3 linked regions of the Sphingobium yanoikuyae genome follow. The main gene of each other region encodes a partner of the protein of the gene in region 3 in a complex. Links are inferred from orthologs where the notes say so. Each region holds a gene or a part of one and is shown on either strand. Other genes may lie near its edges.

Region 1 (10,778 bases), 1.4 Mb from region 3 along the record:
CATCAAGAATGATGATCCGGCCGGCGCGGAAGGCTTGCTCACCGCTGGCGAAGCGGGCCTGACGCCCGAAGGCCTGACCGAGGTGCGCCAGCGTGTCGCCTGGGCCTATTATATCGAAAGCGACGATCTCAACGCGCGCCGCATGGCTGCGCGTGCGCTCGAAACTCGTACCGGCGGCGACTGGACCGTGCAGGCACACTGGACCACGGGCCTGGCCGCCTGGCGCCAGAATGATTGCCGCGCTGCCGCCCCGGCCTTCGCCAATGTCGCCGCACTGGCGGGCGACGCCGACATGCGCGCGGCCGGCGCCTATTGGGCATCGCGCGCCTATATGGTCTGCGGCGAGGCCGAGAAGGTCGAGAATATGCTGAAGCTCGCGGCGCGATCCGACGAGACATTCTATGGCCTGCTCGCCCGCGAGAGCCTGGGCATGCCACTGGGCGGCGCGACCATGAACGCGCGTTTCAGCGACAATGACTGGCGCCAGCTCAAAGACAGCCCCAATGTCCGCAGCGCGATCGCGCTGGCCGATATTGGCGAGAATGGCCGCGCCGACGAGATTTTGCGCTATCAGGCGAAGCTTGGCGGCACGACCCAATATGATGCGCTGCTCCGCCTGGCCAGCGCGCTCAACCTGCCCGCAACCCAGCTCTGGCTCGCCCATAATGGCCCGGCCGGCAAGCAGCCCGACAGTTTCGCCCGCTTCCCGGCGCCGGCCTGGCGGCCGGACGGCGGCTGGCGTGTCGACCCGTCGCTGATCTACGCCCATACGCTGCAGGAATCCGGCTTCCGTTCGGACGTCGTCTCCAGCGCCGGCGCCCGCGGCCTGATGCAGGTCCGCCCCGGAACCGCCGGCGATGTCGGCCTGTCCAACGCATCGCAGCTGTTCGTGCCGTCCACCAACATGGAATATGGCCAGCGCTATCTGGAATCGCTCCGCGACATGAGCGCGACGGGCGGCCTGCTGCCCAAGGTGATGGCCGCCTATAATGCCGGCCCGCTGCCGGTCGAACGCTGGAACAGCGAGGTGAAGGACAAGGGCGATCCCCTGCTCTTCATCGAATCCCTGCCCTATTATGAAACCCGCGCCTATGTGAACATCGTCATGCGCAACTATTGGATGTACCAGATCCAGGCAAAGGGCGAGGCGGATTGCCTGACCGGTATGGCGCAGGGCATGTGGCCAACCTTTCCCAATGCCAAGGGCGTCAAGCTGGTGCGTCTCAGCAAGGCCGATGGCCGGGCGATGCTCGCCGGCGGATCGGACTGATGCCGATCGACGAGGGCCGGACCTTCCTGCCCGTCCGCATCGCCGTCCTGACCGTTTCCGACACCCGCACCTTGGCCGATGACCGGTCCGGCGACACGCTGGTCGAGCGCCTGACCGGCGCAGGTCATGTCCTGGCCGACCGGCTGATCGTTATCGATGATCGCCGCGCCATCGTCGCGCGCCTTCAAGCCTGGATCGACGATCCGCAGGTCGATGTGATCCTGACCACTGGCGGCACCGGCGTCACCGGCCGGGACGTCACGCCCGAGGCACTGGCCCAGGTGCAGGACAAGGAAATTCCCGGTTTCGGCGAACTCTTCCGGTGGCTCAGCTATCAGTCGATCGGCACCTCGACCATCCAGTCGCGCGCCACCGCCTGCGTCGCGCGCGGCACCTATATCTTCGCCCTGCCCGGCTCGACCGGCGCGGTCCGCGACGCCTGGGACGGCATTCTCGCCAGCCAGCTCGACAGCCGGTTCCGCCCCTGCAATTTCGTCGAACTGATGCCGCGCCTCACCGAGCGCTGAGCGGCTGTTTGGAAAATCGCAAAAGGGCGATTTTTCGTTACGGTTCCGGCCCGCGCCCCTTCACTTCTTGAGCGTGGGCGCCGGGTTCTCCTTGAAGAATTTGCTGAGTTCGCCGAGCATCACTGACCACCAGTCGACCACGTCGGCGAAATTCTCCTGGTTGAGACCGCCGATCGTGCTGACGTCATAGGACACGTCCAGCGTCTTGTCGTCGGCCAGCGACATCTGGATGAAGCGCTTGGACTGGTTCCACTTGTTCGCCAGCTCGACCGTGTTGCCGCCATCATCCGCGAAATTGATACCGAACTGCAACGAGTTGCAGTCCTTCATCTCTTCGCAGCCATAGAAATAGATGGTGAAATTATAGCCGCTGGCAGCGCTCTCGATCATCGGATTGCCGGTTGACTTGCTCTTGGTCAGCGCCGCCTTGTAACCTGCCGCCTGCAACGCATCGGCCACCGACTGGGGTCGGCTGGCGCAGACCATATTTGCGGCACAATCCGTCGTCGGCGTCGCGGCATCGGCCGCGCCTGCCATCATCATCAGAGCCGGAACAAGCCACCAGGCACGCATGATATTTCCCCCTGCTTTCTAGGGGGCAGCCATGACGCGTCCGAAGCGGCCTTGTCAATGAGTTCATGATATGTTCTTATTTCAAGATGGCGATTATTCCCGGACGCGGCGCAACGCACAACCAGGCAAGCAGCCGGTTCAACCTGGCCGCGCGCGAGGCGGACGGCGACTGGCTCGACGCCGTGGAAGCGATCGACGGACCGGCCCAGAAACTGCGCACCAGCGTCTCGCTGATCACGCCGCGTACGATCATCTCGCGCAACACGTCGCCCGACATCGCCTTCTCCCAGTCGATCAACGCCTATGCCGGCTGCGAGCATGGCTGCATCTATTGCTTTGCCCGGCCGACCCACGCCTATCATGATCTGTCGCCGGGGCTGGATTTCGAAACACGCCTGTTCGCCAAGCCGGACGCGGCGGCGCTGCTGCGCAAGGAACTGGCGCGCGGTAATTACAGCGTCTCGCCCATCGCCATGGGCACGAATACCGATCCCTATCAGCCGATCGAGAAGGATTGGGAGATCACGCGCCAATTGCTGGAGGTGATGGTGGAATGCCGCCATCCGGTCTTCATCACCACCAAGTCCGACCGCATCCTGCGCGACATCGACCTGCTTGCCGATCTGGCGCGCGACAATCTGGTCGCGGTGATGATTTCGGTCACCTCGCTTGATCCCAAGGTCGCCCGTACGCTGGAGCCGCGCGCGCCCCATCCCGAACGGCGGATCGCCGCGATCGCTCGCCTGACTGAAGCCGGTGTGCCGGTATCGGCCAACATGTCGCCGATCATCCCGGCAATCAACGACCATGAGATCGAACAGGTGGTGGCGCGGCTCGCCATGGCCGGCGCGCAGGACGTCAACTACATCCTGGTCCGCCTGCCGGATGAGGTCGCACCGTTGTTCCGCGCCTGGCTGGAAACCCATTATCCCGATCGCGCCGGCAAGGTGATGGCGATGATCCGGGACATTCGCGGCGGCCGCGACAATGATCCCGATTTCGGCAGCCGGATGCGCGGCCAGGGCGTCTGGGCCGACCTGACCCGCGCCCGCTTCACCAAGGCCCGCCGCAAGGCCAATCTGGGCCAGGCGCGAATCAGCGTCCGCACCGATCTGTTCCGGCCGCCCGAGGGTGCCCAGATGCAGCTCTTCTAAGCGCCCCTAAATCTCGACCTGGCTACCCAGTTCGACCACGCGATTGGTCGGCAGACGGAAGAACTCCATCGCACTTTCCGCGTTGCGGAGCATCCAGGCGAAGATCTTCTCGCGCCACAGCGGCATGCCGGGATTGGCCGAAGGCAGCAGCGTCTGGCGCGCCAGGAAGAAGCTGGTGTCCATCATCTTGAACGCCTGGCCACAACCGGTGACATTCTTGAGCGCGGCCGGAACATCCGGCTCCTGCATGAAGCCATATTGCAGCACCAGACGGAAGAAGCCGCGCCCCAGATCCTCCAGCTTGCACCGGCCGTCATCCTCGACCACCGGCACATCCTTGATCTTGACCGTCAACAGGATCACCCTCTCATGCAGCACCTTGTTGTGCTTGAGATTATGCAGCAGCGCATGCGGCACGCCATCGGGCGTCGAGGTCATGAAGACAGCGGTGCCCGGCACGCGCACCGCGCTGTTGGCGGCCGAAGCCACGAATACCGGGATCGGCATCGCTGCCTCGCGCAGCCGTTCCTGCACCAGCCGGCGCCCACGAGACCAGGTGGTCAGCAAGGTGAAGACGACGAAGCCGATCAGCAGCGGGAACCAGCCGCCGTCGGGCACCTTGGTCAGATTGGCCGCCAGATAGGCGCCATCGACCAGGTAGAAGACGGCAAGCAGCGGCGCGGCATAATACCATTTCCAGTGCCACAGGCGGTAAAGCACCACGGTCAGCAGCACATTGTCGATGAACATCGCACCGGTGACGGCAATGCCATAAGCCGCGGTCAGGTTGGACGAGGTCTTGAAAACCAGCACCAGCAGGATGACCATCACCATCAGCCCCCAGTTGATCAGGGGAATGTAGATCTGGCCGGCCGTCGAGGCGCTGGTATGCTCGATCCGCAGACGCGGCATGAAGCCGAGTTGGATCGCCTGCTGTGTGACCGAGAAAGCGCCGGATATCACGGCCTGCGAGGCGATGATCGCCGCCAGCGTGGCAAGGCCGATCAGCGGCAACTGCATCCATTGCGGCGCGAGATTGTAGAAGGGGCTGTGCAGCGCCGCAGCGCCCTCACGGAAGAGCAGTGCGCCCTGCCCCATATAGTTGAGCATCAGCGCCGGCAGCACGAAGATCAGCCAGGAGACGCGGATCGGGCTGCGGCCGAAATGGCCCATATCGGCATAGAGCGCTTCGGCGCCCGTCACCGCCAGCACGACCGAGCCCAGCGCCAGGAAGGCGGGCAGCGGATCGGTGGCAAAGAACATCACCGCCCAATAGGGATTGAAGGCGTAGAGAATGCCCGGCGTCTTGACGATGCTGAGCACGCCAAGCGACGCGATCGTCACGAAATATATCAGCATGATCGGCCCGAACAGGGTCGCAACCTTGTTGGTCCCCAGGCCCTGGATCCAGAACAGGCCGAGCAGGATCAGCACCGCAACCGGCAGGATCGCCGGCGCCAGATTGGCATTATAGACCGCCAGGCCTTCCACCGCCGACAGCACGGAAACCGCCGGCGTGATCATCGAATCGCCGTAGAAGAGAGCCGTCGCGAACACGCCCAGCAGCACGATGCCACGCGACCAGCGCTGCGTCTTGGTCTGGCCGTTGATCAGCGCCAGCAGCGCCAGGCTACCGCCCTCGCCCTTATTGTCGGCGCGCATGATGATGCTGACATATTTGAGCGTCACGACCAGCATCATCGACCAGAACATCAGGCTGATGACGCCCAATATATGGTCGGGATCAAGGTCAAGATGATGGTGCCCCGCAAAAGTTTCGCGGAAGGCGTAGAGCGGGCTGGTGCCGATATCGCCGAAGACGATACCGATCGCGCCGACGACCAGCTTGGCCGTGGCTTTCTGGCGGGCATGGCCATGCCCATCCTGCTCGCCGTCTTCGGGGACGGCGACCGCGCTGTCATCAGCCATGAAGGAAATGCTCGATCATCAATATCATGTCGCAACCCTTGCCAGGGCAATTCTCATTCCAAGGACGGAGCCCAGCAAACCGCCGGCCCCTACCATGGGCACAGGGTTCACGCAATGATCGCCCCGATGCGGATCATCGCGAAGCCGCATCCATCGCCAACATGGCATCGATACGCGCGATATTCGCCTGCAGTTCCGCCTTGATCTTGCTGCCTTCGGGCGCCGATTGCGCCAGCGGCAACCATTGTTTGCGCGCCGCGTCCAACTGCCCGGCCTGGGCGAGGGCGAGGCCATAGAAATAGCGCGGCGCCGGCCCTTCCGGGTCCAGCCGCAACGCCTGCCGATAGGCATAGTCGGCCGCCGGCGCGACCACGCCATCGGCATGCGCAACCAGCGCATTCCCCATGCCGAGCCACAGATTGGCGTCGTCCGGCGCCTGCTTGAGGCCGGAGAGCAGGATGTTGGCTGCCTCCTTGGTCAGGCCGCGCCGCCCGTAGGAATCCGACATGATCAGCCATTGGCCGGCCGGGCCATAGCGCTCCGCCAGGCTGCGGCGTCGCTCCGCGAGCTTCTCGTCGAACTGCGCTTCCTTCTCAGCCGCGACCTGTCGCGGCGCGCCGGCTAGGCCGGGATGCCCCTGCCAGGCATAGCCCGCGAGCCCGACCAGCAAAGCCGCCGCAACAATCTCCCGCGTCACGCGCGGAATGCGCCCGATGAAGCAGAGCGCCGCCATGGCAAGGATGGCGATGCCGAAAGCAATGATCCAGCCCGTCATGCCCGCGGTCTCCGCTTGATCCGTCCGCGCATCAACAATAGCCCCAATGCAAGCAACACGATCGGCGCGGCCCATAACGGCCAGAGGATCGGCGCGGCCGTCGGCTCATAGCTGACCCAGTCGCCATAGCGCTCGATCAGCCAGCGCCTGATATGCTCAGGCTCCTCCCCCGACCTGATCCGCTCGCGTATCTCGGAGCGCATGTCGCCAGCCATGCTGGCGTTCGAATCGGCGATCGACTGGCTCTGGCAGGTCAGGCAGCGGATGGTTTCCATCAGCGCCTTCGCCTTGCGCTCCAGCGCCGGATCGTCGAGCTGCCGATCGGCATAGGGCGCGGGCGGCAGGGCGGTCTGCGCCTGAACCGGCGCTGCCAGCATCAACAGGAGAAGAGAAAGCAGCCCCCTCATCATTGTGCGTCCTTCAGCCGTTGCAGCAGCATCGGCACGTCATCGGCGCGGATGTCACCAATATGCTGATAGGCGATCCTGCCCCTGCCATCGATCACGAAGGTTTCCGGCACGCCCGACGAGCCCAGCGCGATCTGCACGCCACTGCGCGCATCCAGGCCGATCCGGCTATAGGGATTACCGTTGCGCGCCAGGAAGGCGTCGACATCGGGCCGGGCATCGCGGATCGCAATCGCGTCTATCGCCACCCCAGCCTGCTTGAGCGCCATCAGTTGCGGCGCCTCCGCCGCGCAGGGAATGCACCAGCTGGCAAAGATGTTGAGCAGGCGCGGCTTGCCATCCGCCAATTGCGTGCTGGCGAGCGCGGGACGATCGCTGGCAGCAGCCGGCAGGGTGAAGGCCGGCAAAGCCTGGCCAATCAGCTTGGAGGTGATGACGCGGTCATCCGGCTTGAACAGGCCGCTTGCGAACAGCGCGAAGAAGCCGAGGAACAGGACAAGCGGTAGCCAGATCAGCAGCTTCCTCATGCCATTGCCCTCCGCGCCCGCCATTTCATCAGCCAGCCGCGCCGCTCTCGTCCGACCAGCGCCAGCAGGCCGCCCAGCGCGATCATGATGCCGCCCAGCCAGATCAGCGTCACGAACGGCTTCCACCAGATCCGCATCTGCCAGCGGCCGGCATCGGCTTCCTGCCCCAGCACGACATAGAGCTGGCCATTCCACCGGGTCAGCAGCGCCGCTTCCGTCGTGGTCGTCGGCGGCGAGGCGAAGAAGCGCGATTGCGGATGGATCACGACCGCGCGGCCGCTGCGCTCCGCAATGACGTCCGCCTGCAACGCCGTCCAATTGTCGCCGGCAAGCGGCAGGATGCGCTGGAAGCGCAGCGTCCAGCCGGCCGTCTCGATGCTGTCGCCCGGCCGGACTGCCACCAGCTTCTCAACCGTGAACGCCGAATCGCAGGCCATGCCCGCCAGGCTGACGGCACAGCCCAGATGGGCGATCACCATGCCATAGGTAAAGAGCGGCGTGCGGCGCAGATTGCGCTTCCAGAGCGGCGCGAGCGATCCTACGCCCACGGCCAGCGCCACCACCAGCCCGCAATAGGGCAACAGCCCGATCCGGCCCCAGGCGAGCGCGCCGACCAGCACCACGGTCGCCAGTGCGACCGCCGCCGGAACAAGCATGCGCCCGGCCACGGCGCGCGCCTGATCCCGGCGCCAGCGGGTAAGCGGCCCTGCCGCCATGACGATCAGCAGGATGAGCGCAATCGGCCCGGCAATGCGATCGAAATAGGGCGCGCCGACCGACACCTTGTGCCCGAATGCTTCGGTCATCAGCGGGTAAAGCGTGCCGATCAGCACCAGCCCGAGGATCACCGAAAGCAACAGGTTGTTGACCACCAGGAAGGTTTCGCGGCTGACCAGTTCGAACGGCGCGCCCTCGCGCACCGTGCCGATCCGCCAGCCGAACAGAGCCAAGGCGCCGCCAATATAGAGCGCCAGCAAGGCCAGGATGAAGCTACCCCGCTCCGGATCGACAGCGAAGGCATGGACGCTGGTCAATATGCCCGACCGGACCAGGAAGGTGCCGACCATCGACATGGAGAAGGCAACGACGGCCAGCATCACCGTCCATGCGCGCAGCGCGTCGCGGGTCGCCAGCACGGTCACGCTGTGCAGCAGCGCGGTCGCCGCCAACCAGGGCATAAGCGACGCATTTTCGACCGGATCCCAGAACCACCAGCCGCCCCAGCCCAGCTCATAATAGGCCCAATAGCTGCCCGCGGTGATGCCAAGCGTCAGCATGACCCAGGCGGCCAGCACCCAGGGGCGCATGGCGCGGGCGAAGGCGGCGTCCACCTGCCGCGTCAGCAAGGCCCCGACCGCGAAGGAGAAGGCGACCGACAGACCGACATAGCCAAGATAGAGCGTCGGCGGATGGAAGGCGAGGCCGGGATCCTGCAGCAGCGGGTTGAGCCCCTGCCCGTCCGCCGGTGCCGGGGAAATGCGGGCGAAGGGATTGGAGGAGAAGAGCAGGAAGGCATAGAAACCGAGGCTGATCGCCGCCTGCGCCCCCAGCGTCGCCATATGCGCGTCGCGCTTCAACGCGCGCTCGAACAGGGCCACTGCGGCTCCAGCGACGCCCATTACCGTGACCCAGAGCAGCATCGACCCTTCATGATTGCCCCAGGTTCCGGCGAACTTGTAGAGCCAGGGCTTGGCCGAATGGCTGTTGGTCGCCACCAGCAGCACCGACATGTCGGACCGCAGGAACAGGCTGATCAGCGCGACAAAGGCGGCTGCCGTCAGCACGCCTTGCAAAACAGCGACAGGTCGGACGGCGCCCAGCACCTCGCCCTTGCCGCCCGCCAGCCCCATGCCGACCAGAAACAGCTGGAGCAGCGCGAGGACCGCGGCAAACCACAGGGCGGCAAGACCGGCTTCGGCGATCATGGCGCGGCCTTCATCTCATGCGTGGTTTCATTATAGGTCATGCCGTCCAGTTCGCGCGGCATGTAGCGCTCGTCATGCTTGGCCAGCAAATTGGTGGCGACGAACCGCCCCTGCCGGTCGAAAGCGCCTTCCGCCACGACACCGCTGCCTTCCTTGAACAGGTCGGGCGCGATGCCGCTGAAGGTCGCCGGCACAGTCGCCTTGCCGTCGGTCACGTCGAAATTGATCGTCACCCCATCGGCCGCGCGCTTGAGGCTACCCTTCACCACCATGCCACCAAGACGGATCGCCTTGCCGGGCTCCACACCCTTGGTCTTCACATCGTTTGGCGCGTAGAAATAGGCCGCTTCGTCCTTCAGCGCCGATACGGCGAGCAGCCCGGCGCCGATGATCGCCACCAGCGCTGCGAGCGCCAGGATCAGCCGTTGATGCTTGGCCTTCATGTCCGGTCAGACAGTCGTTCGGCCTGACGTTCCGCCGCCCGCATCGCGCGCCAGCTGGCGATGGTGACGATCGCCGTACCCACCGCCGTCACGGCATAGGCGGCGATCACGAAAGCCCATTGGTTCATCTCTACCCTCTCGTCAGGCGCTGCATTCGCGCCTCGACCTTATTTTGTGCCAAGATTGCCCGCATCCGCATCAGTACGATCGCGGCGAACAACAAGGTGAAACCGAATAATGTCAGGCCGAGCGGCCAGAGCATCGATCCGTCGATGCTCGATCCGCGCATCGTGATGCTCGGCCCCTGGTGCAGGCTGTTCCACCAGACCACCGACCGATTGATGATCGGGATGTTGATCGCGCCGACCAGGCCGAAGATCGCGGTCACCGGGCTGACCCCGCCCTGTCCCTGCCGCGCCGACGCGTTGGCCAGGGCGATATAGCCCAGATAGAGAAAGAGCAGGACCAGCATGGACGTCATGCGCCCGTCCCATTCCCACCAGGTGCCCCAGGTCGGCCGCCCCCAGATCGAACCGGTCATCAGGCAGATGGCGGTGAACAACGCGCCCGGCGCCGCGATCGCGCGGCCGGCTACGGAAGCCAGCGGATGGCGCCAGACCAGTTGCATCAGCCCGGACACGGCGATGCCGGTCCAGCCCGCCATGCCGAGCCACGCGGCCGGCACATGTATATAGAGTATGCGCACCGTATCGCCCTGCAGATAATCCGCCGGCGTCAGGAACAGACCCGAAGCGCAGCCGGCCAGCAGCAGCACGAGGCCGGGCCAAAACAGCCAGCCCGTCATCGGACGGGCGATCTTCAGGAAGCGGGCGGGATTGGCAAAACGGTGCATGAGTACAGGTTTCTTAGCGACACCCGAACGCCAACGCCAGTGGCCGTTTAGCCCATGGAAAAGCCTGCAAAACGCAGCGTTGCCACGATTGGCCACGCTTTTTTGTTACAGGCAGGCGACAAATCGACCGGGAAGGACTATATGCGCGCGAAAGGTCGCCCCAGAGGGGTGGTCAGGAACGGCAATGGACCCGCTCACACCCATGATTACGACGAATCCTTTCGACGACGACAAGTTGCGCGAAGAATGCGGCATTTTTGGCGTATCCGGCGCAGAAACCGCGTCCGCGATGGTAGCGCTCGGCCTTCACGCCCTGCAGCATCGCGGCCAGGAAGCGGCAGGCATCACCAGCTGGGACGGGCATGATTTCCATACCCATCGCGCCATGGGCCATG
Region 2 (2,751 bases), 1.4 Mb from region 3 along the record:
CGAGTTCGCCCGGATCGATCGAGCGGACATAGTCGGCGCCGACCACGTCGAGTGCGACGGTTTCCGAAGCGAAGATGGTCGAATCGCCCAGCTTGCCCATCACCAGCGGGCGGATGCCGAGCGGATCGCGGCAGGCGATCATGCCCTCGGGGGTCATCACGATTAGCGAATAGGCGCCTTCGATCTGCTTCAGCGCATCGATGAACTTGTCGAGCAGGGTGCGATAATTGGACGTCGCGACCAGATGGATGATGACTTCGGTGTCCGAGGTCGACTGGAAGATGGAGCCGCGGCGGATCAGTTCGCGCCGGACCTTCATCGCGTTGGAGATATTGCCGTTATGGGCCACCGCGAAACCGCCGGAATTGAGTTCGGCATAGAGCGGCTGGACGTTGCGCAGCGAGGTTTCGCCGGTGGTCGAGTAACGGACATGGCCGCAGGCCGTGTCGCCGGGAAGGCCCCGAATCACCTCGTCGCGGTCGAAATTGCCGGCGACATGGCCCATGGCGCGATGGGTATGGAAATCATGCCCGTCCCAGCTGGTGATGCCTGCCGCTTCCTGGCCGCGATGCTGCAGGGCGTGAAGGCCGAGCGCTACCATCGCGGACGCGGTTTCTGCGCCGGATACGCCAAAAATGCCGCATTCTTCGCGCAACTTGTCGTCGTCGAAAGGATTCGTCGTAATCATGGGTGTGAGCGGGTCCATTGCCGTTCCTGACCACCCCTCTGGGGCGACCTTTCGCGCGCATATAGTCCTTCCCGGTCGATTTGTCGCCTGCCTGTAACAAAAAAGCGTGGCCAATCGTGGCAACGCTGCGTTTTGCAGGCTTTTCCATGGGCTAAACGGCCACTGGCGTTGGCGTTCGGGTGTCGCTAAGAAACCTGTACTCATGCACCGTTTTGCCAATCCCGCCCGCTTCCTGAAGATCGCCCGTCCGATGACGGGCTGGCTGTTTTGGCCCGGCCTCGTGCTGCTGCTGGCCGGCTGCGCTTCGGGTCTGTTCCTGACGCCGGCGGATTATCTGCAGGGCGATACGGTGCGCATACTCTATATACATGTGCCGGCCGCGTGGCTCGGCATGGCGGGCTGGACCGGCATCGCCGTGTCCGGGCTGATGCAACTGGTCTGGCGCCATCCGCTGGCTTCCGTAGCCGGCCGCGCGATCGCGGCGCCGGGCGCGTTGTTCACCGCCATCTGCCTGATGACCGGTTCGATCTGGGGGCGGCCGACCTGGGGCACCTGGTGGGAATGGGACGGGCGCATGACGTCCATGCTGGTCCTGCTCTTTCTCTATCTGGGCTATATCGCCCTGGCCAACGCGTCGGCGCGGCAGGGACAGGGCGGGGTCAGCCCGGTGACCGCGATCTTCGGCCTGGTCGGCGCGATCAACATCCCGATCATCAATCGGTCGGTGGTCTGGTGGAACAGCCTGCACCAGGGGCCGAGCATCACGATGCGCGGATCGAGCATCGACGGATCGATGCTCTGGCCGCTCGGCCTGACATTATTCGGTTTCACCTTGTTGTTCGCCGCGATCGTACTGATGCGGATGCGGGCAATCTTGGCACAAAATAAGGTCGAGGCGCGAATGCAGCGCCTGACGAGAGGGTAGAGATGAACCAATGGGCTTTCGTGATCGCCGCCTATGCCGTGACGGCGGTGGGTACGGCGATCGTCACCATCGCCAGCTGGCGCGCGATGCGGGCGGCGGAACGTCAGGCCGAACGACTGTCTGACCGGACATGAAGGCCAAGCATCAACGGCTGATCCTGGCGCTCGCAGCGCTGGTGGCGATCATCGGCGCCGGGCTGCTCGCCGTATCGGCGCTGAAGGACGAAGCGGCCTATTTCTACGCGCCAAACGATGTGAAGACCAAGGGTGTGGAGCCCGGCAAGGCGATCCGTCTTGGTGGCATGGTGGTGAAGGGTAGCCTCAAGCGCGCGGCCGATGGGGTGACGATCAATTTCGACGTGACCGACGGCAAGGCGACTGTGCCGGCGACCTTCAGCGGCATCGCGCCCGACCTGTTCAAGGAAGGCAGCGGTGTCGTGGCGGAAGGCGCTTTCGACCGGCAGGGGCGGTTCGTCGCCACCAATTTGCTGGCCAAGCATGACGAGCGCTACATGCCGCGCGAACTGGACGGCATGACCTATAATGAAACCACGCATGAGATGAAGGCCGCGCCATGATCGCCGAAGCCGGTCTTGCCGCCCTGTGGTTTGCCGCGGTCCTCGCGCTGCTCCAGCTGTTTCTGGTCGGCATGGGGCTGGCGGGCGGCAAGGGCGAGGTGCTGGGCGCCGTCCGACCTGTCGCTGTTTTGCAAGGCGTGCTGACGGCAGCCGCCTTTGTCGCGCTGATCAGCCTGTTCCTGCGGTCCGACATGTCGGTGCTGCTGGTGGCGACCAACAGCCATTCGGCCAAGCCCTGGCTCTACAAGTTCGCCGGAACCTGGGGCAATCATGAAGGGTCGATGCTGCTCTGGGTCACGGTAATGGGCGTCGCTGGAGCCGCAGTGGCCCTGTTCGAGCGCGCGTTGAAGCGCGACGCGCATATGGCGACGCTGGGGGCGCAGGCGGCGATCAGCCTCGGTTTCTATGCCTTCCTGCTCTTCTCCTCCAATCCCTTCGCCCGCATTTCCCCGGCACCGGCGGACGGGCAGGGGCTCAACCCGCTGCTGCAGGATCCCGGCCTCGCCTTCCATCCGCCGACGCTCTATCTTGGCTATGTCGGTCTGTCGGTCGCCTTCTCCT
Region 3 (10,769 bases):
CTACACCGAATGCGAGGGCAATGATTTCTACAATGACCATGTCCGCGCCGCCGCGGCGCAGGTGCCGACCGACGCCGGTGCCGCGCTGGAGGCGATGGCGCAGGCGCGTGGCCTGCGTGCCCGCGACGAGGCGGCCGACATGCTGCTGGCCGAGGCGCTCGCCAACCTGCCCAAGGCCGGGCGCCGCACCATGTTGCTGGCCTATCTCGGCTTCCCCTTCTCCGACATCGCGACCTTACCGTTGCTTCAAGGTGACGCTGTCGATGAATATGATCCGATAAAGGTCGACCGGATTTCGCCCGAAGATTGCACCGCCATCCGCGCCGGCGGCGCCAACGCCACGCTAAAAGGCATAGAATTCAACAATTTTGGCGCCTTCTTCAGTCGGGTTTATCGGGAGAATGACTATCTGTGGGGCCGGCTCCATGGGGTGGAACGCCTGCTGGATATCGTAATTTCCGCAATTCCTGCCCCAACCCGTCTTCCCGAAGGGGCGTTGCGCAACTATAGGCGGGCGGCGTTTCTGGCGATCCTCGACGAGGAAGAGTCGCGCTTGCCGCATGTTGCGGATCTGATCGCCGGACTGCGGGAGGAAATCGGGTGAAGGGGCGTTTGAAGCTGTTTCCGATGATGCTGGCGCTGGTGCTCGTCACCGGCTGCAAGGGCTCGTCCGATGACAGCGCACAGGCCGCCCCGGTCAGCACGCCGCAGCAGGTGGCCGTTGCCGTCGTCCAGCCCGATCCGCCGCCGCCCGCGCCCCCCGCCGTCCTGCCGTCGCGCCCGGCGCCGATCGTCACCGTCGGCCCGCCCGGCCCGACCAATTCGCTCGACCTGCCGCCGTCGAGCAATGCGGCCCAGCCCGCCCCCTTCCCGCGCGAAGTCACCGCCTTCATGGTCGACCGCGACAGCTGTGACCATTTCCGCGGCGAGGAACCCTATGATGCGGAACGGCGCGCCTATATCGAGGAAAGCGTCGCCGAACTCTGCTCCGGCACCGACGCGAAGCTGGCCTTGCTGCGCAAGCGCTACGAAAAAATGCCGGACGTCATCAGCGCGCTGAGCAGCTATGACGCCCGGATCGAGGGCGAGGAACCCTGAGGCCGCTTCAGGGTGACGGCGGCGTTTCGAGCGACTGAAGCGCGTTCAGCCGGAACGCATAGATGCTGCCACGACCGCCAATCTGGCCATTTCCTCCAGCTTGGCCGGCACGTCCCGCTTTGCCATCATCGCCATCGCGCCCGCCGCTACACATGCCCGGCCGCGAACCATGCGACCCGTGCGATCCGCCTGCACCAGCGGCTCCCGCTCCGCCGCCTTTTCCAGCCGCTCCACCACTTGTCAAAATGTCGCCCGCAGTAAAGATATCCGTCACCACGGGCAGGCCGATGACATAGACACGACCGCCATTGCCGCCATTTCCTCCTGCGCCGCCATTCCCGCCCGAACCACCGCGCCCACCATTGCCTCCATTGCCGGGGCCACTCTTGCAGATCTTCCAACTCGCTCGTCCGTCTCTACCATCCGCGCCGGCTCCGCCTTTGCCGCCCGAACCGCCGGCTCCCCCCGCGCCGCCCGGCACGCCTCGAAAATCAACGGCAATGCGCGCCTGGTTGATCTGCTCTGGTGTATTGATCGCCTCCAGCCGCCCAGCGACAATATAGATGTCGGGCACCGCGGTCGTGCCACCGGGGCGGCCATCGGTGCCACTGCCGCCCTGACCACCCGGACCACCATTTGCACCCGTGCGCTTGCCCTTGCGCCCGCCAGCGCCGGTTGCGCCAGCTTGGCCCTTCGACCCTGCCAGCAGCGCCATGTTGCGTTGAATGCTCAGCAAAGATTGCGGGTCTTCGATCCGCATCCGTCTGGCAAACAGCAATACCCAGGGGTGTGCGCCGGTAAATTCGATCGTCGAATTTTTCTTGAAAACCATTTCGTTGGCAGCGATCGTCTGGCCCTTCACCTTTTCGACGCCCCGTATCTGCACCGTCTCCGTGGCCCAATAGGCCCGGCCGATCGCGGCGCGCACGTCCGGCGGCAACGCGGCCAGATCGGCGGTCTCGATCGCCGCCCGCGCCTCGGCCATCGGAGCAGCCTCCTGCGCCTGCCCCGGCAGCGGCGCCATGACGCCCAGCAGCAACCATCCGATCCTCTTCATGACAGCCTTCGTCCACGCGCCGGCGCCTGTGCCGGCGGCGTGATGAAGGCCCGGATCAGCGCCTCTTTTCAATTGGCTGGACCAGACAAGATCATCCGCTTTGGAGCATCCTCAACGGATCATCCCGCTATCCGACCCCGCTGCATGATGACATTTCGATATCGTAACAAGGACATGGACGAACGCGCACCCGCGCCCGCGCGCCCATGCCCTTGCGCCTATTCGGATCAGCTTGTTGTCAGGCGGCGACCGCCAGGCAGGCTTCCCTGATGTCGCGGGCCAGTTCGTCGACCCGCTCCACCTGCGCATCCCAGGCGAACATGAATCGCGCGCCGCCGCCGATGAAGGTGTAGAAACGCCAGCCGCGCGCACGCAATGCGTCCAGCACCTCCGCGGGGGCCGACAGGAACAGCGCGTTGGCCTCCACCGGGAAGATCGGGCTGACATCGGGCAAGTCGGCGATCGCCGCCGCCAGCCGGCGCGCGCAATCATTGCCATGGCGGGCGTTGCGCAGCCAGGCACCGCTTTCCAGCAGGCCGATCCACGGCGCCGACAGGAAACGCATCTTCGACGCCAGCTGTCCCGCCTGCTTGCAGCGATAGTCGAAATCCTGCGCCAGCGCGCGGTCGAAGAAGATCACCGCCTCGCCCACGGCCATGCCATTCTTGGTGCCGCCAAAGCAGAGCACGTCGACGCCCGCCTTCCAGCTGATCTCCGCCGGATCGCAGCCCAGGCTGGCGCAGGCATGGGCGAAGCGCGCGCCGTCCATGTGCAGTTTCAGCCCCAGTTCGCGGCACACGGCGGAAATCGCGCGCACTTCCTCGACCGTGTAGACAAGGCCGGTCTCGGTCGGCTGGGTGATGGTGACGACGCGCGGCTTGGGGAAATGGATGTCGGACCGGCTGGTCGCCAGTTGCCGGATCGCATCCGGCGTCAGCTTGCCGTCGACCGAGGGCGCGGCAAGCAGCTTCGACCCGTTGGAGAAGAATTCCGGCGCGCCGCATTCGTCGGTCTCGACATGGGCGGCGGTCGAACAGATCACGCTATGATAGGATTGGCACAGCGCCGCGAGCGCCAGCGAATTGGCGGCGGTGCCGTTGAAGACGAAGAACACCTCCGCATCGCCGCCGAACAGGGTGCGGAAATTGTCGGCCGCGCGCTGCGTCCATTCATCCTCGCCATAGGCCGTTGCCGATCCGCTGTTCGCCGCGAGCATCGCATCGAGTGCCTCGGGGCAGGCCCCGGCATAATTGTCGCTGGCAAATTGCTGTGTGGAAATGGGCACGTCATGCTTCCGTCTGCTGGTGTGTGACCAAGCATCGGATCAACGTCGTCGTGGCTGCATGTCCCGTTGGATTGCCGGTCCGGCCACATCCCCCTCTTTCGAAAGGCACCACCTTGCTCGGGGAGCAGGTTGGTGTCGGACGTTGGCCCGACTCTTGATGTTGCCGGGGCGATTATCGGCCGGGCGATGCCGCGTCAAGCGTCAGCGCAGCAGTGCCTCTATCCCCTTCGCCAGATCGATGTCCCGTTGCGACAGGCCGCCGGCATCATGGGTGGTGAGCGTGATTTCGACGCGGTTATAGACGTTGGACCATTCGGGATGATGGTCCGCCTTTTCCGCCAGCAGCGCGACGCGCGTCATGAAGCCGAAGGCGGCGACGAAGTCGGGAAAGGTGAAGCTGCGCGCGATCCCGTCCGGTTCGGCGACCGCCGTCCATTCGGGCAAATCCGCCAGCGCGATCGCCCGTTCCGTTTCGTTCAGTCTGGCAAGCATTTCTCTATCCTGCGTTATTTCTTTCGCCTATGTGACAGCCATGCCTGACACTGGTCAATCGTTCCGCTTCGCCCCTACCCCACAGGAAATCGAGACACTCGCGCTGGAGGCCCTGAGCCGCCTGCCCGAGCCCTTCCGTTCCTATCTCTCCAATGTCGTGATGCTGGTCGAGGATTTCGCCGACCCCGATGTCCTGAAGGAGATGGAGATTGACGATCCGTTCGGCCTGACCGGCCTCTATAGCGGCCGTCCCTTCGGGCAGGAGGCGCAGACCGGCGACCTGCCGCCGACCGTGCATCTTTTCCGCCGCCCGCTGCTCGACGAATGGGTCGAAACCGGCGTGCCGCTCGAAGCGCTCATCACCCATGTCGTGGTGCATGAAATCGGCCATCATTTCGGCCTGTCGGACATCGACATGCATGTGCTGGAGGATATGGTCGCCCCATGAGCGGCGCGGCGCTGCGCCTGTCGGGCCTGGCCTGTCTGCGCGGCGGACGCCTGCTCTTTGCCGGCGTCGACCTGGTGCTGGCGGCCGGCGGCAGCGCCTTGCTGCACGGGCCGAACGGCATCGGCAAGTCGAGCCTGCTGCGCCAGTGCGCCGGATTGCTGCCCATCTATGCCGGTACCATCGATCGACAGGGCGGCGTCGCGCTAGCCGACGAGCGGCTGGCGCTCGACATGGAATTGCCGCTCCACCGCGCGCTCGGCTTCTGGGCACGGCTCGACCGGGTGGATGCGGCCGCGCTCGACCGCGCACTCCTCGCCATGGCACTCGCCCCCTTGCGCGACGTGCCCGTGCGCATGCTTTCCACCGGCCAGCGCAAGCGCGCCATGCTCGCCCGCGTGATTGCCAGCGGCGCGGATATCTGGCTGCTCGACGAACCGGCCAATGGCCTGGACGATGCGTCGGTCGCGCTGCTCGGCGCCGCGGTGGCGGACCATCTGGCGGCCGGCGGCATCGTCGTCGCCGCCTCGCACCAGCCTTTGCCGCTGACCGATCCGGTTCGGATCGAGATGGCCGCCCATGTGCCGGACCCGGCGCAGGAGGCGTCATGCGACTGATCGCCCTGCTCGTCGCCCGCGACCTGGGACAGGCCTGGCGCTCGGCCGGGCTGTGGCTGCCGGTCGCCTTCCTGTTGCTGGTCGCCAGCCTCTATCCCTTCGCGGTCGGTCCCGACGCCGCCCTGCTCGCCCGCACCGGTGGCGGCATGCTGTGGATCGCGGCGCTGCTCGCCAGCCTGCTGCCGGTCGACCGGCTGGTCGCGCCGGATCGCGATGCCGGCATCCTGGACCAGATCGCGCTGCGCGGCATCAGCGAGGAGATGGTGGTGATCGCCCGGCTGATTGCCCATTGGCTGGGTTTCGGCCCGCCGCTGATGATCGCCGCCCTGCCCGCAGCCGCGCTGCTGAAGCTGGACGGCGCGACGATCCTGACGCTGGAGGCCGGGCTGCTGATCGGCACCCCCGCGCTTGCCGCGCTCGGCCTGCTGGTGGCGACGCTGACCGCCGGACTGCGCTCGTCGGGCGCGCTGGCGGGCCTGCTCGCCCTGCCGCTGGCGGTGCCGCTGCTGATCTTTGGCGCGGGCACACTGGGCGATGGCAGCGGCGCCGCGTTCAAATTCCTGGGCGCCGCCTCCCTGCTGCTGGTCGCGATCACACCGATCGCGGGCGGCGCGGCGATCCGCGCGGGCCGGGAATGAGGTTTGTGCAACGCGCAAGGCGTTGACATTGGCGGGCCGCAATGGTCCCATGCTGCATCGCAACAAACTCCGATAGCGGGGCATGCCCGCCAAGCGCGAGGTGCCCGATGCCCGATCCGACTGCCGAGCCGCAAAGCCGCCTGATCGACCTGGCCCTGCAGGGCGGCGGCGCCCATGGCGCCTTCACCTGGGGCGTACTCGACCGCCTGCTGGAGGAACCCTGGCTGCGGATCGACGGCATATCCGGCACGTCGGCCGGGGCGATGAACGCGGCCGTGCTGGCGAGCGGCTATGCCCATGGCGGCGCGCCGGGTGCCCGCCGCGCCCTCACCCGCTTCTGGAGCAAGGTATCGGACGGGGCAATGTTCAGCCCGTTCCGCCGCAGTCCGCTCGACATAGCGCTCGGCCGCTGGACGCTCGATTATTCGCCGCTCTATGTCGGCATGGACCTGATGGCGCGGCTCTGCTCGCCCTATGATCTCAATCCGGGCGGGTTCAACCCGCTGACCGACATCCTCAACGAATGCGTCGATTTCGACCATCTTGCCGCCAGCCCGATCCGCCTGTTCATCACCGCGACCAGCGTGCGCACCGGCCAGGCCCGCGTGTTCCGCAATGCGGAGATCACCCCCGACGTGCTGCTCGCCTCCGCCTGCCTGCCGACCATGTTCCACGCGGTCGAGATCGATGGCGAGGCCTATTGGGATGGCGGCTATTCGGGCAATCCGACGCTGACACCGCTGGTGCGCGACTGCGATTCGGACGACACCATCCTGATCCAGGTAAACCCGGTCGAGCGCGCCACCGACCTCTATGCCGCACGCGACATTGCCAGCCGATTGAACGAGATTTCCTTCAACGCCGTGCTGTTGCAGGAAATCCGGATGATGGCGCTGCTGCGCCAGGTCGCCGACCCCGGCCATGGCGAAGGCGAGAAATGGGCGAAGATGCGCATCCACCGCATCGCCAGCGCCGACATGCTGCAATTCGGCCATTCGTCCAAGCTGAACGCCGAATGGGCTTTCCTGTGGAAGCTCAAGAAGATCGGGCGCAAGGCGGCGGACGATTTCCTGAAGGATCATGGCCAGGCGATCGGCCGGGAATCGACGCTCGATATCGACGCGCTGCTCGCCCATGTCTGAGGCATTGAGCTTCCTAGGCATATTGGTCGCGCTCGGCGCGCTGATCGCCATGGCCTATCGCGGCTGGAGCGTACTGTTCCTCGCCCCGGCGCTGGCGATGATCGCCGCCAGCTTTTCGGGCTATCCGATGCTGGCGAGCTGGACCCAGATCTTCATGGTCGCCGCCGCGGGCTTCCTCGCCCAATTTTTCCCGCTCTTCCTGCTCGGCGCGATCTTCGCCAAGCTGATGAACGACAGCGGATCGGTGCGCACCATTGCCGACGCCATGATCGGCTGGCTGGGGTCCGGCCGCGCGATCATGGCGGTGGTGCTGGCCGGCGCGATCCTGACCTATGGCGGGGTCAGCCTGTTCGTCGCCTTCTTCGTGCTGGTGCCGATGGCACAGGCGCTGTTCCGCGCCGGCAACATCCCCCGGCGGCTGGTGCCGGCTACCATCATCCTGGGCACATCGACCTTCACCATGACCGCCCTGCCCGGCACGCCAGCGATCCAGAATGTCATTCCCATGCCCTTCTTCGGCACCTCCATCTATGCGGCGCCAGGCCTGGGCCTGATCGCCGCGGTCATCATGCTCGCCGTGGGCCTGGGCTGGCTGCTGCGGGCACAGGCGGCCGCCGCCGCCCGGCAGGAGGGCTATGATCCCAGCCTGTCCCCCGTGGCGCCGGTCGACAGCGCGCGGATGCGCGAGCATACGACGACGGCCTCCACCTTCGACCCCGCAGAGATGGACAAGGGTGCGCCCACCGACGACCGCCCTTCGCTCGGCATCGCCTTCCTGCCGATCGGCGTGATGATCGGCTGCAACCTCATCCTCTCGCTCTGGCTGTTCCCGACCTGGGACGCGCCCTTCCTGGCGGAGCCTTTATGGGGCAGCACCAGCCTGGGCGCGGTTGCGGGCATATGGTCGGTGACGGCGGCGCTGATGATCGCGACGCTCGCCATCATCCTGTGCAACCGGGCGCGCCTCGTCAGCCTGCGCAACAGCATCGATTCGGGCGCCAACGCCGCCGTGCTGCCGATCATCAGCGTGGCGAGCCTGGTCGGCTTCGGCGCGGTGATCGCGGCGCTGCCCGCCTTCCACATGATCCGCGACTGGGTGCTGGGCATGGGGGGCGGGCCACTGGTATCGCTGGCGGTGGCGACCAACCTGCTCGCCGCGCTCACCGGGTCGGCCTCGGGCGGGCTCACCATCGCGCTGGAGGCGCTGGGGCCGACCTATATGGACATCGCCGCCCAGACCGGCACCGATCCCGCCATCATGCACCGGGTGGCGGTGATCGGGTCGGGCACGCTCGACATATTGCCGCATAATGGCGCGATCGTCACCCTGCTGGCGCTGAGCGGCGTCACCCACCGCGAATCCTATCTGGATATCGCCATGGCCGGCATCGTCAGCTCGCTTGCGGCACTGGTCGCCGTCATCCTGATCGGATCGACGATCGGCAGCTTCTGATCCCTTCGCTCCTTGGCCGGGTCGACAGGCGCGCGCGCATCGGCCATGGGCTGCGCCATGTTCGGCATTATCGCATCCCTGTTGTTCGTCCTGATCTGGTCCACCGGCTTCATCGTCGCCCGCGCGATGGTGCCCCATGGCGCGCCGGAGCTGATCCTGGCCGCGCGCCTGTGCCTGACCGCGCTGCTGCTGGGCGCGCTGGCGCTGCATGGGCGCCAGCCCTGGCCGCGCGGCCGGCAATTGGGGCTGCATCTGGCGGCAGGCGCGATGCTGCATGGCCTTTACCTGACGCTCAGCTGGTGGGCGGTCAGCCATGGCATGCCGGCCGGCATCATGTCGCTGCTGGGCGCGACCCAGCCGCTGATGGTCGCGGTCGCCAGCGTCGCGATCCTGGGCGAGCGCTTGCCCGCGCGCGCCTGGACCGGCCTTGCCATCGCCATCCTGGGCGTCGGCTGCGTGCTGATGCCGGCGATCGCCAAATCAGGCGCGGGCGCGATCACCCTGATCCCCGCCGTTGCCGGCATCGTCGCGGTGCTGGCGATGACCGGCGGCACGCTGATCCAGCGCGGCACGATCGGCGGCGATCCGATCTGGGTGTCGGGCGCGGTGCAGAATGCCGGCGGCGCGCTGGTGGCGATCGCCGCCACCCTGATCGTGGGCGAATGGCGCTGGGACAACAGCCCGATGATGTGGATCGGCCTTGGCTGGTCGGTGCTGGGCCTGTCGGCGGCCGGCCTGTCGCTGCTGGTCTGGCTGGTGCGCACCCAGGGGCCGACGCGCATGTCGATGCTGTTGCTGCTGGTGCCGCCGCTCGCCGCGGTCGAGGCCTGGCTGCTGTTCGGCGAGAAGCTCGGCCCGGTGCAGATCGCCGGCTTCGCGCTGGCGTTGGGCGGCGTGCTACTGGGCCGGTCGCAGCCCAAGCGGACCGAGGTGGTGGAGCCAGCCTGAACCGCCACCGCGCCGTCACAGGTTCGTCACATCCTGCAACATGGCGGTCATGATCGCGCGCTAGGGCGGGTCATGAGCAAATCCGGCCGCACCCCGCCGCTTCCCTCGATCCTGTCGCAGGCGACGGACATGCAGATGCAGATGACCCTGCGCCAGGTCGGCTTTGGCGCGCCGTCCGCCAATGCCGTGCCCCATGTGCCGCCCAAGCCGGCTCCAGCGCCGCGCGACGACAGCGCGCTCGCGCTCAAACGGCGCGACTGGCTGCTGAATGTCATGGAGCAGCAGCGCGCCCTGTCCCCCTACGCCTCCGGCCTGCTGACCGCCGACGCGCTGTCGGGCGAGGATTTCCTGCATAATTTCTATGCGCCCGGCCGCCCGGTCCTGATCAGGGGGGCGATGGACGGCTGGCCCGCCCGCGCAAAATGGACGCCGGATTATCTGGCCGATGCCATTGGCGGGGCGGAAATCGAATATCAGGGCGGCCGCGCACAGGCCGCCGACTATGAGCTGGCCAAGGACCGGCACAAGCGCCGCGCGCCCTTTCGCCAGTTCATCGACCTGGTGCGCGACGGCGGCAATGACGCCTATCTGACCGCCTATAACAGCGCGGCGAACGGCCCGGCCCTTGCGTCGCTACAGGCCGACCTTGGCCATCCCGACGCCTATCTGGCGCCGACGCCCGGCATGTTGTGGATCGGCGGCGCGGGCGCCTTCACCCCGCTGCATTTCGACCTCACCAACAATCTGCTGGCGCAGGTGACGGGCACCAAGCATGTCATCCTGGTGCCGCCATCGCAGACCCATCGGCTGGCGCATAACCGCCATGTCTTCAGCGATGTCGGCGACCTCACCGATCCGGCGCGGCTGGCTCGATACCCGCGCGCCCGCGACGTTCTGCGCTACGAGGTGCGGCTGACGCCGGGCGACCTGCTCTTCATCCCGATCGGCTGGTGGCATCAGGTCCGGTCGGAAAGCTTCTCGACCATGCTGACCTACACGCATTTCCACTGGCCCAATGCGGGCCATGAAAATTATCCGAAGGATTAAAGCCTCTTATCCTTCCCGCAGCCGCTCATGATGGCGGATCACTTCATCGATGATGAAGCGCAGGAACTTCTCGGTGAAGTCGGGGTCGAGATTGGCGTCGAGCGCGAGCTGGCGCAGGCGCGAAATCTGGCGTTCCTCGCGGCCCGGATCGGCCGGCGGCAGATCGTGGGTCGCCTTATATTCGCCCACGGCCTGGGTGACCTTGAACCGTTCCGCCAGCATGAAGACAAGCGCCGCGTCGATATTGTCGATGCTCTCGCGATAGCGCTTCAAAGTCTCATCCACCTGGCATTCTCCACAGCGGCATCGCGGCGGGAAAAGGCGTGGCTTTTCCGTTACTGCGATGCGTCAATCAATCGTCCGGCGCGCTTTTTGCGCCATTGCGCCGCGCAGGCAAGCTATTCCCGCTTGCCATCTGCTTTTTGCCCCGCCAGAGGACGCTTGTCATGACTGCATCCTCCCCCGGCAACGTCCACCCGATCGGCCGCTCCAGCGCCCCTTCGCTCGCTCCCATCATGGCGCTCGTCGCCGATGGCATGAACCAGGT

Evidence for each region.
Region 1: the proteins of HH800_RS03585 (region 3) and ccmE are in contact, whole or in part, in a solved structure (PDB 8CE8), measured with the Escherichia coli proteins. The link is inferred for Sphingobium yanoikuyae from one-to-one orthologs.
Region 2: the proteins of HH800_RS03585 (region 3) and ccmC are in contact, whole or in part, in a solved structure (PDB 8CE8), measured with the Escherichia coli proteins. The link is inferred for Sphingobium yanoikuyae from one-to-one orthologs.

What each region holds. Positions count from the first base shown.
Region 1 is NZ_CP053021.1:2,083,069-2,093,846, forward strand. The notes cover bases 7,808-10,778. They hold ccmE (cytochrome c maturation protein CcmE), read right to left. Parts: upstream 9,531-10,778; coding sequence 9,084-9,530; downstream 7,808-9,083. Other genes in these bases: HH800_RS10340 (heme lyase CcmF/NrfE family subunit), read right to left, coding at 7,808-9,087; ccmD (heme exporter protein CcmD), read right to left, coding at 9,527-9,658; ccmC (heme ABC transporter permease CcmC), read right to left, coding at 9,661-10,383; purF (amidophosphoribosyltransferase), read left to right, coding at 10,586-10,778. Also shown: HH800_RS10300 (lytic transglycosylase domain-containing protein), read left to right, coding at 1-1,270; moaB (molybdenum cofactor biosynthesis protein B), read left to right, coding at 1,270-1,797; HH800_RS10310 (YbjN domain-containing protein), read right to left, coding at 1,858-2,370; HH800_RS10315 (PA0069 family radical SAM protein), read left to right, coding at 2,457-3,524; HH800_RS10320 (potassium transporter Kup), read right to left, coding at 3,531-5,453; HH800_RS10325 (tetratricopeptide repeat protein), read right to left, coding at 5,587-6,228; HH800_RS10330 (cytochrome c-type biogenesis protein), read right to left, coding at 6,225-6,635; HH800_RS10335 (redoxin family protein), read right to left, coding at 6,635-7,162; more of HH800_RS10340, read right to left, coding at 7,159-7,807. UniProt on the Escherichia coli protein: Heme chaperone required for the biogenesis of c-type cytochromes. Transiently binds heme delivered by CcmC and transfers the heme to apo-cytochromes in a process facilitated by CcmF and CcmH.
Region 2 is NZ_CP053021.1:2,091,591-2,094,341, reverse strand. It holds ccmC (heme ABC transporter permease CcmC), read left to right. Parts: upstream 1-890; coding sequence 891-1,613; downstream 1,614-2,751. Other genes in the region: HH800_RS10340 (heme lyase CcmF/NrfE family subunit), read left to right, coding at 2,187-2,751; ccmE (cytochrome c maturation protein CcmE), read left to right, coding at 1,744-2,190; ccmD (heme exporter protein CcmD), read left to right, coding at 1,616-1,747; purF (amidophosphoribosyltransferase), read right to left, coding at 1-688. UniProt on the Escherichia coli protein: Required for the export of heme to the periplasm for the biogenesis of c-type cytochromes.
Region 3 is NZ_CP053021.1:668,610-679,378, reverse strand. Bases 3,847-6,808 are described here. They hold HH800_RS03585 (heme exporter protein CcmB), read left to right. Parts: upstream 3,847-4,984; coding sequence 4,985-5,632; downstream 5,633-6,808. Other genes in these bases: HH800_RS03575 (GntP family permease), read left to right, coding at 6,767-6,808; HH800_RS03580 (patatin-like phospholipase family protein), read left to right, coding at 5,740-6,774; ccmA (heme ABC exporter ATP-binding protein CcmA), read left to right, coding at 4,377-4,994; HH800_RS03595 (metallopeptidase family protein), read left to right, coding at 3,973-4,380; HH800_RS03600 (4a-hydroxytetrahydrobiopterin dehydratase), read right to left, coding at 3,847-3,932. In the rest of the region: HH800_RS03620 (patatin-like protein), read left to right, coding at 1-604; HH800_RS03615 (hypothetical protein), read left to right, coding at 601-1,098; HH800_RS03610 (hypothetical protein), read right to left, coding at 1,106-2,155; HH800_RS03605 (threonine aldolase family protein), read right to left, coding at 2,394-3,440; more of HH800_RS03600, read right to left, coding at 3,642-3,846; more of HH800_RS03575, read left to right, coding at 6,809-8,227; HH800_RS03570 (DMT family transporter), read left to right, coding at 8,273-9,175; HH800_RS03565 (cupin-like domain-containing protein), read left to right, coding at 9,248-10,222; HH800_RS03560 (chorismate mutase), read right to left, coding at 10,229-10,507; HH800_RS03555 (polyprenyl synthetase family protein), read left to right, coding at 10,669-10,769. UniProt on the Escherichia coli protein: Required for the export of heme to the periplasm for the biogenesis of c-type cytochromes.